DNA from 3 places in the Ruegeria sp. CH8 genome. Region 2 is predicted to be linked to each of the others. Evidence: riboswitches for the same ligand, from Rfam matches in the RefSeq annotation. Region 2 holds a riboswitch; each other region holds the start of a gene.

Region 1 (5,484 bases), on a different contig from region 2:
GGCTATGACGCCATAGGTTTAGGCAACCATGATTTCGACTTTGGACTGGAAGTTCTGGATCATGTTCTGGCCGACTCACCCTGCCCGGTGGTGTGCAGCAACGTACACCTACAGGATGCTGATCCTTTGTGGCAAAGCCGCGCGATCCTGACACGCCCGGTCCGCTCCCATGACCAACAGGCCTCTCTCAAGATCGGTGTTTTCTCGGTTCTTCCACCGCAAACCGCCCAATGGGAGGCTCACCGACTTCAGAACAAGGTCATCATAGACGACATCCTGACCTGTGCGGGCAGAATGGTGCAGGACTTGCAGGCGGAAAACTGCGATCTGATCATTGTCCTCGCACACACAGGATTGGGGTCACCCAATGCGGAACCTGATATGGAAAACGCGATCATACCCATGGCCGCCAATGACGGAATCGACGCCCTGATCGCCGGACATTCCCACCTGACGCTGCCCGGCCCCGCACATGAGGGGCTGGATCATGTTGATGCCGCCCTGGGAAGGGTACATGGGAAGCCGGTGGTCATGCCGGGTGCGGCAGGGACAAATCTGGGGTTAATTGATCTGAAACTCCAAAAGGCGAATGACGGCAAGTGGACAATTCAGGACCAAAGCACCGAATTACGCTCGGTTTGCCCGACCCAGCTTGACGGCACGGTAGAGCCGGTTTTGGAAGACCCCGATTTATTCAACCTATTCGCCAAAGGCCATTCGGAAACCCGAAACCGCACGGCACAACCGGTGGGGCGGACCAACCAGCATCTTCACAGCTATTTCAGCTTTTGCGCTCCGGATAGAGGGCTTGTTCTTGCCGCAGCGGCGCAGGCGGCGGCCCTGCGCTTGTATTTGCAGGGAACGCCCATGGCAGAGCTGCCCCTTCTGTCCGCGGTGGCCCCTTCAAAATTCGGAGGGCGCGCCGGGCCACGTTTTTATACAGATGTACCTCTCGGTCAGGTGTTCCTGCGCCACATCAGTGATCTGTACATATTTCCCAACGAATTACAGGCCTTTGTCGTCGATGGCGCGCAAATCGGCGATTGGCTCGAAATGTCGGCAGGCGTATTGAACCAGATAAAACCAGAGTGTGAAACCGATCTGGTCGATCCAAGTCGCGCAGGGCATAATTTCGATGTTCTGCAGGGGCTGAACTATCAGATCGACCTATCGCAGCCTGCGCGCTTTGACGCTGCCGGTCATCTGACCAACCCCGCACATCGCCGCATTCGCGATATCCGATTCGAGGGGTATCCTGTGGCCTCTGATCAACGCTTTGTTGTCGCCCTCAACAACTATCGCGCCAATGGGGGAGGGCATTTCCCTTTCATCGACCGGGCCAAGCCGATCCCGCTGCCTGCCCGACCCGTCCAGCAGATTCTGCAGGACTATGTCTCGGGCATTCTGCCCCGGGACCCGTTGGAAAATGCGCCCCACCCCTTTCACTTTACACCACTGCCCGGGGCGATAGCTTTGCTCAGAACCGGTTCGAAAGCCTGGGATCACCTGTCCGAGCTTGAGGGATACAACCCTCAGCTGGTCGGTGAAGAAGATGCAGGCTTTTTGCTGATCCGTTTGGCGCTCTGACGGGTTGTCTTTTCCGCGCCTGTTGCCTATATCGACCGTTGAGAGGTTGGCGCGGGCGAGCGCCTCGCCAACCTGGTCAGGTCCGGAAGGAAGCAGCCACAACGAGCCCCGCTTGGGTCGATGTCCAACCTCTCACTTCTTCCCAATTGAGAATGTAGACCGGCAGCGTCATGCGATCAGCCGGGGCCACAGGGTGGCGTTGCGACGGGCGAAGGCACCGATATGGCCAACTTCCGAAAGACCGAACTCATCGGGTGATAAAAGGTGGCGGCGTGCATGCGGCCCGTACAGATCAGCCAACCGCCAAACCGCTGCGGGCGGGACAAGATCGTCATCTTCGAAAGTGAACAGATCCACGGGCGTCTCTGACTGCGCCCAGCGGGCCTCGGGCAGGCTTACCCCAATCTCGGGCAGGTAGTTGCGCGGCGCGGTGCACCACCGCCGCCACTGCCAATAGACACTTGCGGGCAGGTTTGCCCCGAATCCCAGCGCCTTGCCAGGAAGATATCCCAGGGTTTTCACCGCCAAGGGCGCGTGGCCGTACCAAAACAGCAAAGCCAGCGCCCGATAGGGCCAGGGGTGATCCGACACCGTCACCGGGCCGGCGCAGACACAAATCATGCGATCGATCTGATCGATATCCGGCTGAATTGGCCCCAGCATTCCGCCCACGGAATGGCCTATGCTCCACTGCTGCGCGTCAGGGAACCTGCGGCGCATCTCCGCCCGGGCCGCAGGCATGTCGATCAAAGCCCAGTCGGCCATCTTGACCCGCGATGCTTTCAGCGATCCGTTCAGAGAATGGCCAAAATCGCTGTAGTCATAGGTCAGGCAGGCCATCCCCTGTTCGGCAGCCAGCCAGCGGGCAAAATGCTGATAGTAATCTCTCGGCACACCGGTCGCGCTGTGAATGGCCACCGCCACCCGTGGCGCAGATGCTGGCAGATACAGGCGCGCAGACAAGGTGCCTGTGCCGGACGGAAACTGGAAATCTTCGGTCGATACGGTCTGTGTAGTGTCCAGCATGGTACGGGCTCCGGGCATTGAACCGATTAGTTCACTTTCTACAGTCCGCCGTGTTTGCCGTCACAAGTCAACAGTGGCCGTGCATGACCACACGTCCACTTGACCGTGCAAATTGCCCACTTGACTCGGGCCGCCCACACCCGCTAGCGATGACGCGATGGTTCTCGACCCCGATCGCGGGGCGGGATGAAAAGGGAACACGGTGCGGTTCTGCCTGGCTATGCCAGAATGAACCAAGGCCGCGACTGCCCCCGCAACTGTAAGCGGTGAGCAATGCCGAAACACCACTGGCCGAAAGGCTGGGAAGGTCGGCAAAGCGATGACCCGCAAGTCAGGAGACCTGCCATCAAAGCAAAACCGAAACTCGGGCGGGGTGTCCGGGCAGGTCGTCAGCACGCTGTCACACCTGTTCTATGCCCCCGTCCTGCGCGCGGAGGGCGCATCATGATCTGGAAGACCAAAACACACGAATTTTCGGCCACCGTATGCCAACGCACCGGCAAGACCTGCCCGGCACTGGCACAGGTCGCGCGTGTCATCACACAGGCGATTGAGACCGCCGCACCTGCCACAACACCAGATTTTCAGGTCGAAGGCAGCAGCGAACTGAGCCATTGCCCCGAAGGCTGCACCGCCCGTTTTCGTGCGCGACAGGATCAGATTCGGGTCTATTGCGGCGCGGAGCCAGATGTCTCTACCGATTCTCTTGATAGTTATGCAGACATGATGTTCACGGATACGTTCAGCTCTCTGCCCGCAGATGTCCTAGCTCACTCGCCCTGTGCGATGCTCGAAGTTTCGACACTGGCACCGAACTCAGTTGCGCAACCGGATCAGCACGCGGCGCTCTGAGTTAGCTGTCCCGTCGGGTGCTGGTCGCCTGCGCAGCCCATGCCAACTGGCCGTCGGTCTCGACGGCACAGGGCCGCACGGCGCGCAGGCGTTTTAGCGCTGCCTCAGGGCGTTCGCCATGTTCGACCATAAGGCGCAAGGCGACCATACCGGACCGACCGCAACCACCCCGGCAATGTACCAGCACGCGGCCAGCACGGGCCAGAGCCTGTGCCGCCGCTGCGCTGACTTCGGGCCATGCGGCCTGGATCTCAGGCGGCGGCGCGCCAAAATCTGCGACCGGCAGATGCGCCCAACCGATTGCCGCGGCGCGTAGGTCATCACCAAACCCGGCGGCACCCTCCTGCAACATCTCGCTCTCGGTGGTCATGGAAATCACCAGATCAGGCTGCCAATCGCGAATTAAGCCAATATCCTGCAGGTAGTTACCGGCACGCCCCGGCAATGGTGACAGGGCTACCATACCGTTCCCCACCTGCACGGGATGAATTGCAAACAGTCTCACCAGATGCCCCCTCTTGATACGCGCTTACGGTACATAAACTGCGACGCAAACGGAAATTCGCCAATGGGGATGTGGACGCGGGCGGCGGGGGTCTCTACGCTGCATCGGAACCCGAATCCGACAGAGCAGACATGAACGACACGCCCAGCCCCGCCTATCAGGTTCTTGCCCGCAAATACCGCCCCGAAACCTTTGCCGACCTTGTGGGTCAGGACGCGATGGTGCGCACGCTGAAAAACGCGTTCGAGGCTGACCGGATCGCGCAGGCCTTCATCATGACCGGCATTCGCGGCACCGGCAAAACCACCACGGCGCGGATCATCGCCAAGGGCATGAACTGCATCGGCCCCGATGGCGAAGGCAAGCCGACCACGGAACCCTGCGGTCAGTGCGAGCATTGCGTGGCTATCATGGAAGGCCGTCATGTCGACGTGATGGAAATGGACGCCGCCAGTCGCACCGGCGTGAATGATATCCGCGAGATCATCGACAGCGTCCGCTATCGCGCTGCGTCTGCCCGCTACAAGATTTACATCATCGACGAGGTCCACATGCTGTCGACCAGCGCGTTCAACGCGCTGCTGAAGACGCTTGAGGAACCACCCGAGCATGTGAAGTTCATCTTCGCCACGACCGAGATTCGCAAAGTCCCGGTGACCGTCTTGTCCCGCTGCCAGCGCTTCGATCTGCGCCGGATCGAGCCCGAGGACATGATCGGCCTGCTCAACAAGATCGCAGCGGCCGAGAATGCCCAGATCGCGGACGACGCTTTGGCCCTGATCACCCGCGCGGCTGAAGGGTCGGCGCGGGATGCGACCTCGCTGCTGGATCAGGCAATCTCACATGGGGCCGGGGAAACCAGCGCCGACCAAGTGCGCGCAATGTTGGGCCTGGCCGATCGCGGGCGGGTGTTGGACCTGATGGACATGATCCTGCGCGGCGACGCGGCGGGCGCCCTGACCGAACTGAGCGCACAATATGCCGAGGGCGCTGACCCGCTGGCGGTACTGCGCGATCTGGCCGAGATCACGCACTGGGTCTCGGTTGTGAAAATCACCCCGGATGCGGCCGAAGACCCGACTGTCTCGCCGGATGAGCGCGCCCGCGGACAGCAGATGGCCGAGGCCCTGCCCATGCGGGTACTGACCCGGATGTGGCAGATGCTGTTGAAAGCTCTCGAAGAGGTTGCAGCCGCACCGAATGCGATGATGGCCGCCGAGATGGCCGTGATCCGTCTGACCCATGTGGCGGACCTGCCCAGCCCGGAAGAACTGATCAAACGGCTGCAGGATGCGCCGCCACCCCCGCCGAACGGCGGCCCCGGTGGCGGCATGGCCGTGCCGTCCCATGTTCCTGCTCAGCCAGCTCCTGCTTCTTTCGCCCCGACCACGCGCGGCCCGGCTGGTGCGCCAACCGCCGCGTTGGCCCAAGACACTCAGGCAGCCCTAGCGCGGTATCCCAGCTTTGACCATGTCGTCGAACTGATCCGAACAAACCGCGACGTGAAGCTGCTG
Region 2 (5,484 bases):
AATCAACTAGAAAACAACCTTTTGGCGTATTTTCGGGGGCAAGCCGACTTTGGAGGGCTCGGGCTTGGCAAGCTTTCAGAGAACTATGTTTGGCCGAAAAGAGGAAGTTTCCCATCATACTCACATCTAGCCGACGTGAACGAGGGAGACGGCGACAACTACGCGAAAAATATCACGCTCAAAGAACAATCTCCCCGTATTTGGATAGAAGGCAACAAACTTGAAATCGCCAAATGGGTAGTTGCTGATTGGGGTGGGATAAAAGGCAACAAGCCCGCGACCATAGCCAACTACGTTGGGGCGATTTGTGAAGGGTGTTATCCAAGCGAGCTAAAAGGCGTTGCCAGTTACTCAAAAATTCTAAGTTTTTTAGACCCTAGTGAATTTGCCATCTACGACGCTAGAGTTGCCATAAGTCTAAATGCAATTCAGCTTTTGCAAAACGAAAAGCATGGAATAGCGTTCTCTTATCTTCCTGGGCGAAACACAAAGCTGCAAAAATTCAGGAAATTGCCATCAACTCGGCGTCGCGCGTTGTTGCAAACTGGCTGGACAGCCCTTGCGTCGAACGATTGCTACACGTTCTACCTTAACACCCTAAAGCGAGTGAGATCAGAGCTGGGATCCGCACATTTATACGAACTAGAAATGTCGCTTTTCGCAGACGCTGAGGAGCTTGCAGGGCGATACATTGAGGCGTCAAAATCTGAATGAGCTAAGCTGTGGTGAACTATTACTGTTGCTTCAATCGACTACGCTAGCGTTTGCCACACATTAGTGATGGAGAAAAAGAAGGGCAGCGCTCAGCGCCGCCCTAAGCATCTGCATAACGCCGGGCAGAGAAACACATGCTAACCAAGACCTCGATATCCATAAAAATTTCGTTGCCTACAGAACAATAGCAAGTCCGACACTCGCCTCCACTTCTCTGATTTGGTTGCTGGTTTCGAACCTGCGTTCAGTGCATCATTCAGCCCGCCTGCCCTGAGGGACGACTTCGTAGCCTGGTTCTTCCGGCTCGTCGTCCAGCATCTCTGTCGGGAAGCCGGGGGCTGTGATGTTCAGGCCAGTGGCCTCTTCTAGCCGCTTGATAATGTTCGGTGACAGTTCGCGCTCTCCGAATCGTGCAATTCCATCGTCGAAGATTTTGATCATCACCGGATTGATTTCCAACGGTACTCCGGCGCGGTCGGCGACGTCCTGGAACAGGCCGATATCCTTTTTCACCAAATCCATTGTGAACGAGATATCGCGAGACCCGTTCAGGATGACCTGGCTTTCGGTTTCATGCACAAACGAAGTGCCGGACGAGATTTTGATCGCCTCATAAGTGGTGTTGAGGTCCATCCCGGCGGCCTTGGCAGTAACCAGTGCCTCAGCGCAGGTGATCAGGTTGGCGGTGGCTAGGTAATTTGTCAGCACCTTCAGAACAGAGGCCGTGCCCAGTTCTCCGGTATGCAGAACGCGTCTACCCATCGTGGTCAGAAACGGCAGAATCCGCTCGAATGTCGCGCGGTCGCAGCCTGCAAAGATCGAGATATTGCCGGTTGCCGCCCGATGGCAGCCGCCGGACACGGGGCAATCGACGGCGGCCCCGCCACGTTCAATCACCATCGCCCCCAGACGCTTGACCTCTGCCTGGTCCGTGGTCGACATCTCCATCCAGATTTTGCCGGGACCGACCTCAGGCAGCATCTGTTGCATTACAGCATCCGAGGCGGCGGGGGACGGCAAACAGGTGATGACCGCATCGCAATCCCGCATCATCTGCGCCGGGTTTTCGGCAGCTTTAGCCCCTTGGGTCACGAACTGTGTCACCAATTCGGGGTTTAGGTCGTGGACCGTCAGGTCAATTCCGTTGCGCAACAACGAGCCGGACAGTTTACCACCGACATTTCCCAGACCGATAAATCCAACTTTCATGTTTCCCTCCCGAAAGTCGCTGTTTGCGTAAAGCATCGCTGTTGCTTGGCCGAAGCGGAAATGAATAATAAAGCGCATTATGGTCAAAAATTTTTGGTGATAGTATGGATCGCCTTCCAAACCCAGCTTGGTTACGCAGCTTTGAATCCGCAGCGCGCCATCTGAATTTCACCACCACCGCGCAGGAACTTGGCCTGACGCAGACGGCGGTTTCATTGCATATTCGGTCCCTTGAGGCCGAGTTGGGGCAAAAGCTGTTCACCCGAAACGCGCGCCGGCTGGAGCTAACCGAGCTAGGGCAGTCCTATTCCCTGACGGTGCGGCGGGCGCTTTCAGATATTGCCCTGTCCACCAACAGCCTGTTTGGCCCTGCTTCGCGTCAGACCCTGACGATCCGGGCAGCGATTTCGACCGCGACCTATTGGGTAGCTGCCGAACTGCCGGACTTCTCCGCACGGCATCCGGACATCCCGGTTCGTCTGGTCTCGCACATTTGGAACGACAGCGGGACGCCCGGTGATGTGGACGTGGAAATCCGGCTGGGTTATGGCGACTGGCCGGGGGTTCGGTCCGAAAAGCTCACCGATGAAAAGCTGGTTCCGATCTGTCGAGCCGGAGACCGTTCGCCAAAACTGACAAATGGGCCGCTGATTCACATCCTTGGATACGAGGATAATTGGGCGCGGTATTTTCAAGCCATCTGCACTGCGCCCCCCGATCAACCGCCCCGGCATTCAGTGGATACAACGGTGGCGGCGCTGCAACTTGTGATGGCTGGTGCTGGATACGCTACTATCTTGGAACGGTTTGCCAAAAACGCAATTCGGCAGGGTGCGCCGATTGCAATTGCGGGTCCGGCGATTCCTTTCGCCCTGTCGCATTATCTGGTCAGTGCTCAACAGTCTGTGCAACCCACTGCGGCGGCGGGGTTGTTCTGTGCCTGGCTACGGGCCCGGCTGGCAGCGGATGCCGCTGATTGACATAGGCTGGTCGCTTTTCTGATCCTTGCGCTTTCTCACTGCGTCTCGCGCTTGACAAGGCCCCTGCCCGTGCCGCATGTCGCTTGCGTTGGTGTCCATCTTCGGATGGATGAAAAGGGAATGCGTCAGCGGTCATCCGTCAAACGCAGCCGCCCCCGCGACCGTGACCGGAGAGGGTGCCCAAAGCCACTGGCCTAATAGGCCGGGAAGGCGGGACATCCGGCAGAGGCCCACCTCTGACATCCGCAAGCCGGGAGACCTGCCAGCACCCGAAGATGAAACCGGGCGGGGTGTTCCGGTGTCGGGTCCATGTCGCAACACGTGGCCCGCATGAAACCCCGTCCCCCGCGATGAGGATTTGGGGGGATGAGAGACATGACCGAGACCGCACCAGTCGAGCTGCTGGTCTGTACCACGTGCCGCCGCGGCCTGCCCGTCGAGGACGACGCGCAACGGCCCGGCACATTACTGCATAAAGCGTTGGAACAGGCCGATCTGCCTGAGGGCATCACACTGAATGCCGTGGAATGCCTGTCGAACTGTGATGAGGGCTGTTCCATCGTTTTGCGAGGCGGGCCGGATCGCTGGACATTTGTCTACGAGCACCTCAACGAAAACGACCATGTCGAGACCATCGTGGAAGGTGCCACCAAGTACCTCGCGACCGAAGACGGCTTAGTCAAATGGCGCGAACGCCCCGAACATTTCCGCAAAAACTGTGCGGCCCGTATTCCCCCGATTGGAGCCCTGAAATGAGCAACCTCGAGAAACTCCCCGTCACTGTGATCACCGGCTTTCTGGGCTCGGGCAAGACCACTCTGGTCAAGCACCTGATGCAGAATCCGCAGGGCAAGCGTCTGGCCGTTGTGGTCAACGAGTTCGGCGACGTTGGCGTCGATGGCGAAATCCTGAAATCCTGCGCCATTCCTGACTGCCCTGCCGAAAACATCATGGAGCTGGCAAACGGCTGCATCTGCTGCACCGTGGCCGATGACTTCATTCCGACTATCGAAGCGCTGATGGCTCTGGAACCGCGCCCCGATCACATCCTGATCGAAACCTCCGGCCTCGCCCTGCCCAAGCCGCTGCTGAAGGCCTTCGATTGGCCCGATATCCGGTCCAAGATCACCGTGGACGGTGTGATCGCTCTGGCCGATGCCGAGGCCGTCGCGGCCGGACGTTTCGCCCCGAATGTCGAGGCCGTGGATGCCCAGCGCTTGGCCGATGACTCGATCGACCACGAAACGCCCCTGTCCGAAGTGTTCGAGGATCAGATCTCTTGCGCCGACATCATCCTGCTGACCAAGCCCGATCTGGCTGGCCCCGAAGGCGTGGCCAAAGCCAAAGAGATCATCGCTGCCGAAGCTCCACGTACCCTGCCTGTCGTCGAAGTCGCCGAAGGTGCCGTGGACGTGCGCGTCGTTCTTGGTCTGGAAGCTGCTGCCGAAGACGACATGGACGCCCGTCCGTCACATCACGACGGCCACCACGATCACGAGCATGACGATTTCGAAAGCATCATCGTCGAACTGCCCGAACAAACCGACCCCGCCGATCTGGTCGCCAAGATCGAACGTCTGGCAATTGAGATGAACATCCTGCGCGTTAAAGGATATGCCGCTGTTCAGGGCAAACCGATGCGCTTGCTGGTGCAATCCGTTGGGGCCCGCGTCCGTCACCAATACGACCGCCCGTGGGAGCCCGGTGAAGAGCGTCGCTCGCGTCTGGTCGTGATCGCCGAGCATGACGACATCAAAGAGGCCGCGATCCGCGATATCTTGGTGGGTGTGACCGAGGCCGCCGAATAAACCATGCATGTCGTCTTCCGCGAAAGCCACGGGTTAGAAGAAACCGAAACCCCGACCGATCTGGGCCAGAGCCCGGCGGATCTGGTGGTGCTGTCCTTTTCCGACAGCGACCTTGGCGCTTTCGCGGCGGGCTGGCATCGCGGTGGCGGCCCCGAGGGGCGGATGCCCACGATGCGTCTGGCCAACCTGACCGCGCTGAAGCACCCTCTGTCCGTCGATACTTACGTGGAACAGACGCTGGAGGGCGCAAAGGGCATCCTGATCCGCCTGATCGGTGGTGTTCCTTACTGGTCCTACGGTCTGCAGCAGGTTCTGGCTCTGGCGCAGGCCAAGGGGATTGCTTTGGCCGTCCTGCCTGCCGACGGCCGCGAGGACACGCGGCTGGATGAGTATTCCACCCTTCCCGTCTCAACCCTACGGCGGCTGGCGCATCTCTGCGACACGGGTGGCGAAGTCGCGGCGCAGGCCGCCTTGGCGCAGATGGCGTTGGCGGCGGGTCTTTATGCGGGCCCGGTTATGGGCGCCAAAACGCTGCCGGATTGCGGCGTGTGGTGTCCGGATCGCGGTGTGATCCCGGTGGACACGGCGTTCACAGGCGATGCGAAACGTATCCTCGTCACCTTCTACCGCGCCTACCTGACCTCGGCCGATACGGCCCCGGTCTCGGCATTGATCCGCAGCCTGCGCGACCGGGGGCTGGACGCGGTTGGGCTGTTCGCGCCTTCGCTGAAAGCGCCCGCAGCCGCTGCGTGGCTAAGCGAACAGGTCATGGC
Region 3 (5,484 bases), on a different contig from region 2:
GCCGTAGACGGTCGAAATCAGCAAGAGGGCGGCCAGAATGACCGCCCCCAAAATCAGAACCAGGCCCAATCGGCCCATATCAGTTGATGCCCGGGTGCATGGCTTGGGCCATTTTCGAGATCGCCTCGATGTTCGCTGGTCCGGGGGTCAGTTCCTCGTACCGTAGGCCGATCCAGCGTTCGTTCTTGACCGCATCGGTCTGCGACATCACCGGGTGTTCCTGAAGGAACTTGAACGTATCCTCCGCGCCATTGCCGGTTTGATAGTCCAGCAGCACCAGGAATTCCGGGTTTGCGGCAGCGACGGCCTCCCACGAAGTGCGGCCCCAGCTGGTTTCCATATCATGGGTAACGTTCTCGCCGCCCGCAGCCGCGATCATCGCGTCGGGGATAGCGAATTTGCCCGCGGTGAAGGGCGCGTCGGCCGGGCCATCCAGCAGGAACACACGGGGTTTCGGCAGTTCGGCGGTTTGCGCTTCGATGGCTGCCAGTTCCTCTTTCCAGCCATCGACCAGTTCTTCTGCCTTGTCTTCGACATGCATCACTTTGCCCAGACGCAGCACGTCGTCAAACAGCAGATCCATGCTGGCCTGGGGGCGATCCTTGTCCAGATGCACGCAGCTTTCAGTCAGAATCATAGTCTTGATGCCAAAAGGCTCCAGCGTGTCGGGCGTGACGTCGCCACCGGGCTTCATGCCATAATACCAACCGGCAAAGAACAGGTCGGGTTCAACCGCGACAAGGTTTTCAACGGTCGGATATTTCGGCGCAAGCTCGGGGATGTCACCGCGCAGGGTGTCGAATTCCGGACTGGTTTTGTACCAGCCGGTGATGCCGGTCAGACCCACGATCTTGTCTTGTAGACCCAGCACAAAGGCCATGTCGGTCATGTTCATGTCATGCACGACCAGCCGTTCGGGTTGGGTCTCAAAAACCAGCGGCGCGCCGCAATTGTCGACCGTCACCTCATGCGCAAAGGCGCCGCCTGCCACGGCGGTGATCAGGGCCGCAGACCAGATTTGCTTCATTGGGGGAGTTTCCTTAACTTTAGTTTGAGACGGGAGTTCTTCGGATATCCAGCGCCGGGATCACCCGGCCTTCGTGCTGGAAACACAGGTAATCAACGCCGAACGTGTCGCGTACATGCGCGGGTGTCAGCACCTCGGCCACAGGGCCGAAACTGGTCAGGCGTGTGGATTTCATCAGCGCCACATGGGTGGCGAATTCGGGTATCATGACGAGGTCATGCACGATCATGACCACGGTGATGCCAAGCTCGGCCACCAGCGACAGCATCCGCCCCTTGGCATCCGGGTCCAGATGATTGGTGGGCTCATCCAGGAATAGCAGCGACGGGTTCTGCGCTAGTGCCCGGGCGATGTGCGCCCTCTGACGCTCACCGCCGGACAGCAGGGCCATCCGTTTGCCTGCCAGTGCGGTCAGCCCGGTCAGGTCCAGTATCCGATCCAGCTCGGCCGCGTGGGCGTCGGCAGATCGGTCGGACCGGATCGGAATCTGACCCAGGGCAACATAATCCCGCAGCAGCAGACGACCGTCCGGGAATTCCTGCTGGCTGACAACGGCGATCATGCGGGCGCGCTCGGATGCGGACATCTGTTTCAGGCTGCGCCCGTTGACCAGAACATCGCCCAGAACCAGTTCGGCCGCGCCGCAGAGCAGGTTCAGAAGTGTGGTCTTCCCGGCCCCGTTCGGTCCGGCAATGGCCAGGATTGCGCCCCTGTCCAGTTCAAACGATGCACCCTGCAGCAAAACATCGCCGTTGAGCGCGTAGTATTCGAGGTCACGCGCGACCAGAAACGCAGGGTCCGTCATGAGCGCTCCTCCACGTTCAACCTTGGCATGCGGGCCAGGGTCTTGTTGAGCAAGGCACGCGGACGGTCTGTGGCATTTGTCCAGCCGTCGCCACTGGCGTGGAATTGCCGCGCGAAATCGGCCAGAGCGTCGACATCTTGCGAGGTTTGGATATCCCCAAACAAGTATTGTGCTTTGCCAACAGCCTGAAAGCCGACGGTTATGGGCCGGTCACAACCTGCCATGCACGACACCGAATGTACGGAGTAGCCACAGGGCAGTCGATCTGTCAGTGCCTTTTGGATTAAACGCGCCGCGTCCGAACCTTTGCAGGTTTCACAAATCAGCAGGCAGTGTTCGGGAGTGTTTGCCATTACCCGCTCCGTCTATTGCCGAGGCGAGTTTATTGCAATGTAATAACGTAACGATTTCGTCACTTTGCCTCCTTCCAGGACGCCCCGCCCCGGGTTGGTTGAATTCGAGATGGCAGGTCTCCTGACTTGCGGGTCATCGCTTTGCCGACCTTCCCAGCCTTGCGGCCAGTGGTGTTTTGGCATTGCTCACCGCTTACAGTTGCGGGGGCAGTTACGGAGTTGGTGCCAGTTGGCGGACCTCACCGTATTCCCTTTTCATCCCCAATACGGGGAACCATCGCCAGAATGACTGCCCGAGATCGCCCAATGCGTCAATATAAAATTTTTTGTTCCTTTGTTGACCGGTAAGTCCTGAAGTAGGGCGCGCGCTCTGCGATGGACGGTTTCGACAAAAACCCACTGGAATGAGCCCGGCAGAGCGGTAGAATCCGATCATGCGATATTGGTTTCCTCTTATGACGATTCTGGCACTGGCCCTGTGCGGTCCATACGCAATGGCGGCCCCGGGGGCTGCACTGGAATGGTCCGACTTGCCCGACCCGTCTGCGCAGGTATTCGAAGATCCGTATCGCGATCTCAGTCCGGAACAGTTTGACGATGTGCTTTTCGTTGTGCGTCTGCGGGGCAGGCTGCAGCAAGATGTAGGCAGTGTCGAAGAACGTCTTAAGTGGCAAGAACTTCTGGTTGAGACAGAAGGGGCTTTGGAAGGGGACGGAATCGATGTCGACTGGTTGCTGGAGCAGCGACATGTCGTGGCCCAACGCCGAAAGCGCGCCGGTACAGCGGGAAACCCTAAATTCGATAATCAAACAGTGACATTGGCGGGTTTTGCCATTCCGGCCCCGCCCGATGCGGACGGGCGCTCCATAGCCTATTTGGTGCCTCAGCGCGGTATGTGCAGTCACCTTCCTCCGCCGCCGCCCAATCAGATGATACGGGTGCGGCTGAACGGTGACTGGGCACCCAGCTATTACCACGAACCCGTACGTTTGACCGGAAAGCTGGTCGTCGACCCATCGGAACAAAGCATGATGGTTGTCGATGGTTTTATGCCGATGCGCGCAACCTTCCGACTGGACACTGAAAGCGTTGAGACGCTGGAGGTGCAAACTGATGGGTTGGAATGGACGCAAAGCCCGGCTGACCGCATCCGGGCGGCAGGTGATCGCAAAACTGGTGGGGCTGGTCAGCCGTAATTTGGAAGGCGGTAAGCAGCACTGATGGGGCAACCCAAAAAACTTTGGATACGATCTTTTCGACGGAACGTAACGGCCCCGCCTTTGCTGCAGGATTTCGAAAGCCATGGAAACGCGATTTGCGCCGAAACTCGAGATCAAGTTCAGCCAATTGCAGCGTTTCTTGATCTGCGTGAAGGTTCAAGAAAACCGGGCAGATCTACTTTAGGAACGGGTCCCTTACCCGGACGACAGGCTGAGGTGGGGTTGAAGGCGTTGTGAAACACCCTTTATCACTAAAATGTCGGCTAACCTTTCGTGCCCCGACGGTCTTGGATATGACAGGAACAGCGCCGCCAAAGCCCTGCCTGCGCTGAACAATCGGGAGCGTGTCTATGAAGTTTCACCGTTCGGCCCTTGCCGCCATCGTTTGCGCGCTGCCGTTTATGGCACAGGCCCAAACCGAAGAAGACGCGCCGGGCCTGATGGTCGAGTTGAACGCAGTGGAAGAGATGGAAGGGGCTTGCCGCCTAACATTTCTGGTCGAAAATGAAACCTCAACGTCGATCGACTCTGCCAGCTATCAAGTGGTGATTTTCGATGCCGCAGGTGTTTTCGAACGCGTCACGCTTTTCGGATTTCGGGATCTGCCGGCAAAACGTCCTCGGGTGCGTCAGTTTGATATCCGCGATACCACCTGCGAAAACATTGGGCGTGTTCTGATCAACGGTGTGAGCAATTGCAAAGTCGGCGGCACCGACAGCGATCTATGTGATGAGACACCGACCTTGAACAGCCGAACAGAAGTGGAGCTTTTGGGATGAGTTTTCTTGACGCGCTGCGTGAAATCCTGGCCCTTGGTGGGCCGGTGGTTGCCATCCTGATCGCCATGTCCGTGGTGACGTTGGCGGTCACACTTTACAAGCTCTGGCAATTCGCGGCCTCGGGCGTTGGGCGGCATCGGGTGCTGTCACAGGCATTGGAGGCCTGGGACGCCGGTGACGAACAGACCGCCCGCGCGCGCCTGGCCAAAAGCCACAGCTACCTTGCGCCGCTGGTCGGCGTTGCGATGGACGCACCGGACGCACCCGGTTTGGATCAGCGGCTGGACGCCGAGGCGGGGCTGGCGCTGGCTGGTCTTGAGCGCGGTTTTCGCCTGCTCGATACCGTGGCGCAATTGGCCCCCCTGTTAGGGTTGTTCGGCACTGTTCTGGGCATGATCGACGCGTTCCGCAGCTTGCAATCTGCGGGCTCTTCGGTTGATCCGTCGCTGCTGGCGGGCGGTATCTGGGTGGCGCTGGTGACCACCGCTGTTGGTCTGGCGGTGGCAATGCCGACCTCGATGGTGCTGTCTTGGTTCGAAAGCCGCACCGCACGTGAACGGGTGTTTGCCGACAAGGCGCTTCGCACGGTTTTGGTGCCGGGGCAGGCGATCCCGCTGGCCGAAGATGCCCAACCCATGGCGGCCACGCCCGGACATGCGTAACCTCGCACCCTTTGTCAGACGACCCATGGCGATGACACCGCTCATCGACGTGATCTTTCTGTTGTTGCTGTTCTTTATGCTGACCTCGACTTTTTCGAAATACGGCGAGATCGAGATGAGTAACGCCACGACCGGAGGGGCCTCGACGGATGCGCCGCAAGACCGTGCCTTTGTCCAGCTGGGCGAAGACCGGCTGTATCTGAACGGCACGCCGGTCACGCTGGATGAATTGACGGCGCAGGTGACCACTGGGCAGGTGTTGGTCAACCTCGATACTGATACGACAGCGCAGCGTCTGGTGGACCTGCTGGTCCTGCTGCGCGGGCGTGAAGGTCTGAGCGTGTTGGTGCTGGAATGATCCGCCGTAGCCGCCCCCGCCGCAAACGCGACTCGACCATAGCGCTGATCAACGTCGTGTTCCTGATGCTGATCTTCTTTCTGATCGCAGGTACGGTGGCCACTCCGCTGGACCCCGACCTGAACCTGGTCGACACGTCCGAGCTGGAAGGCCGTGAGCCGCCAGACGCGCTGGTGTTGCACCGGGATGGTACACTCAGCTTTCGCGGTACACCTGTGGAGCCGGAAGCCTATATGGCCGGGCGCGACCCCGGGCCAGTGCGGATCGTTCCGGATCGTGA

Evidence for each region. Region 2 has a riboswitch for cobalamin ahead of ACR0ER_RS04055 (DUF1636 family protein). Riboswitches for the same ligand answer to the same signal wherever they lie in the genome.
Region 1: it holds a riboswitch for cobalamin, as region 2 does, so the genes downstream of both, ACR0ER_RS21370 (hypothetical protein) here and ACR0ER_RS04055 (DUF1636 family protein) in region 2, are expected to answer to the same signal.
Region 3: it holds a riboswitch for cobalamin, as region 2 does, so the genes downstream of both, ACR0ER_RS07205 (DUF1636 family protein) here and ACR0ER_RS04055 (DUF1636 family protein) in region 2, are expected to answer to the same signal.

The regions. Positions count from the first base shown of each region.
Region 1 covers NZ_JBQFQR010000025.1:47,774-53,257, forward strand. Annotated here, with positions in the region: gene ACR0ER_RS21350 (5'-nucleotidase C-terminal domain-containing protein) at 1-1,587, shown strand, start outside; RNA gene ffs (signal recognition particle sRNA small type) at 1,627-1,725, shown strand; gene ACR0ER_RS21360 (alpha/beta hydrolase family protein) at 1,756-2,613, opposite strand; cobalamin riboswitch at 2,755-2,975, shown strand; gene ACR0ER_RS21365 (hypothetical protein) at 2,933-3,061, shown strand; gene ACR0ER_RS21370 (hypothetical protein) at 3,058-3,465, shown strand; gene ACR0ER_RS21375 (protein-tyrosine phosphatase family protein) at 3,467-3,970, opposite strand; gene ACR0ER_RS21380 (DNA polymerase III subunit gamma/tau) at 4,102-5,484, shown strand, end outside.
Region 2 covers NZ_JBQFQR010000003.1:65,889-71,372, reverse strand. Annotated here, with positions in the region: gene ACR0ER_RS04070 (hypothetical protein) at 1-714, shown strand, start outside; gene ACR0ER_RS04065 (NAD(P)-dependent oxidoreductase) at 967-1,923, opposite strand; gene ACR0ER_RS04060 (LysR substrate-binding domain-containing protein) at 2,028-2,903, shown strand; cobalamin riboswitch at 2,976-3,184, shown strand; gene ACR0ER_RS04055 (DUF1636 family protein) at 3,279-3,659, shown strand; gene cobW (cobalamin biosynthesis protein CobW) at 3,656-4,711, shown strand; gene cobN (cobaltochelatase subunit CobN) at 4,715-5,484, shown strand, end outside.
Region 3 covers NZ_JBQFQR010000005.1:77,209-82,692, forward strand. Annotated here, with positions in the region: gene ACR0ER_RS07190 (FecCD family ABC transporter permease) at 1-78, opposite strand, end outside; gene ACR0ER_RS07195 (ABC transporter substrate-binding protein) at 80-1,027, opposite strand; gene ACR0ER_RS07200 (ABC transporter ATP-binding protein) at 1,047-1,832, opposite strand; gene ACR0ER_RS07205 (DUF1636 family protein) at 1,829-2,185, opposite strand; cobalamin riboswitch at 2,280-2,479, opposite strand; gene ACR0ER_RS07210 (DUF3299 domain-containing protein) at 2,620-3,381, shown strand; gene ACR0ER_RS07215 (hypothetical protein) at 3,756-4,184, shown strand; gene ACR0ER_RS07220 (MotA/TolQ/ExbB proton channel family protein) at 4,181-4,846, shown strand; gene ACR0ER_RS07225 (ExbD/TolR family protein) at 4,872-5,204, shown strand; gene ACR0ER_RS07230 (ExbD/TolR family protein) at 5,201-5,484, shown strand, end outside.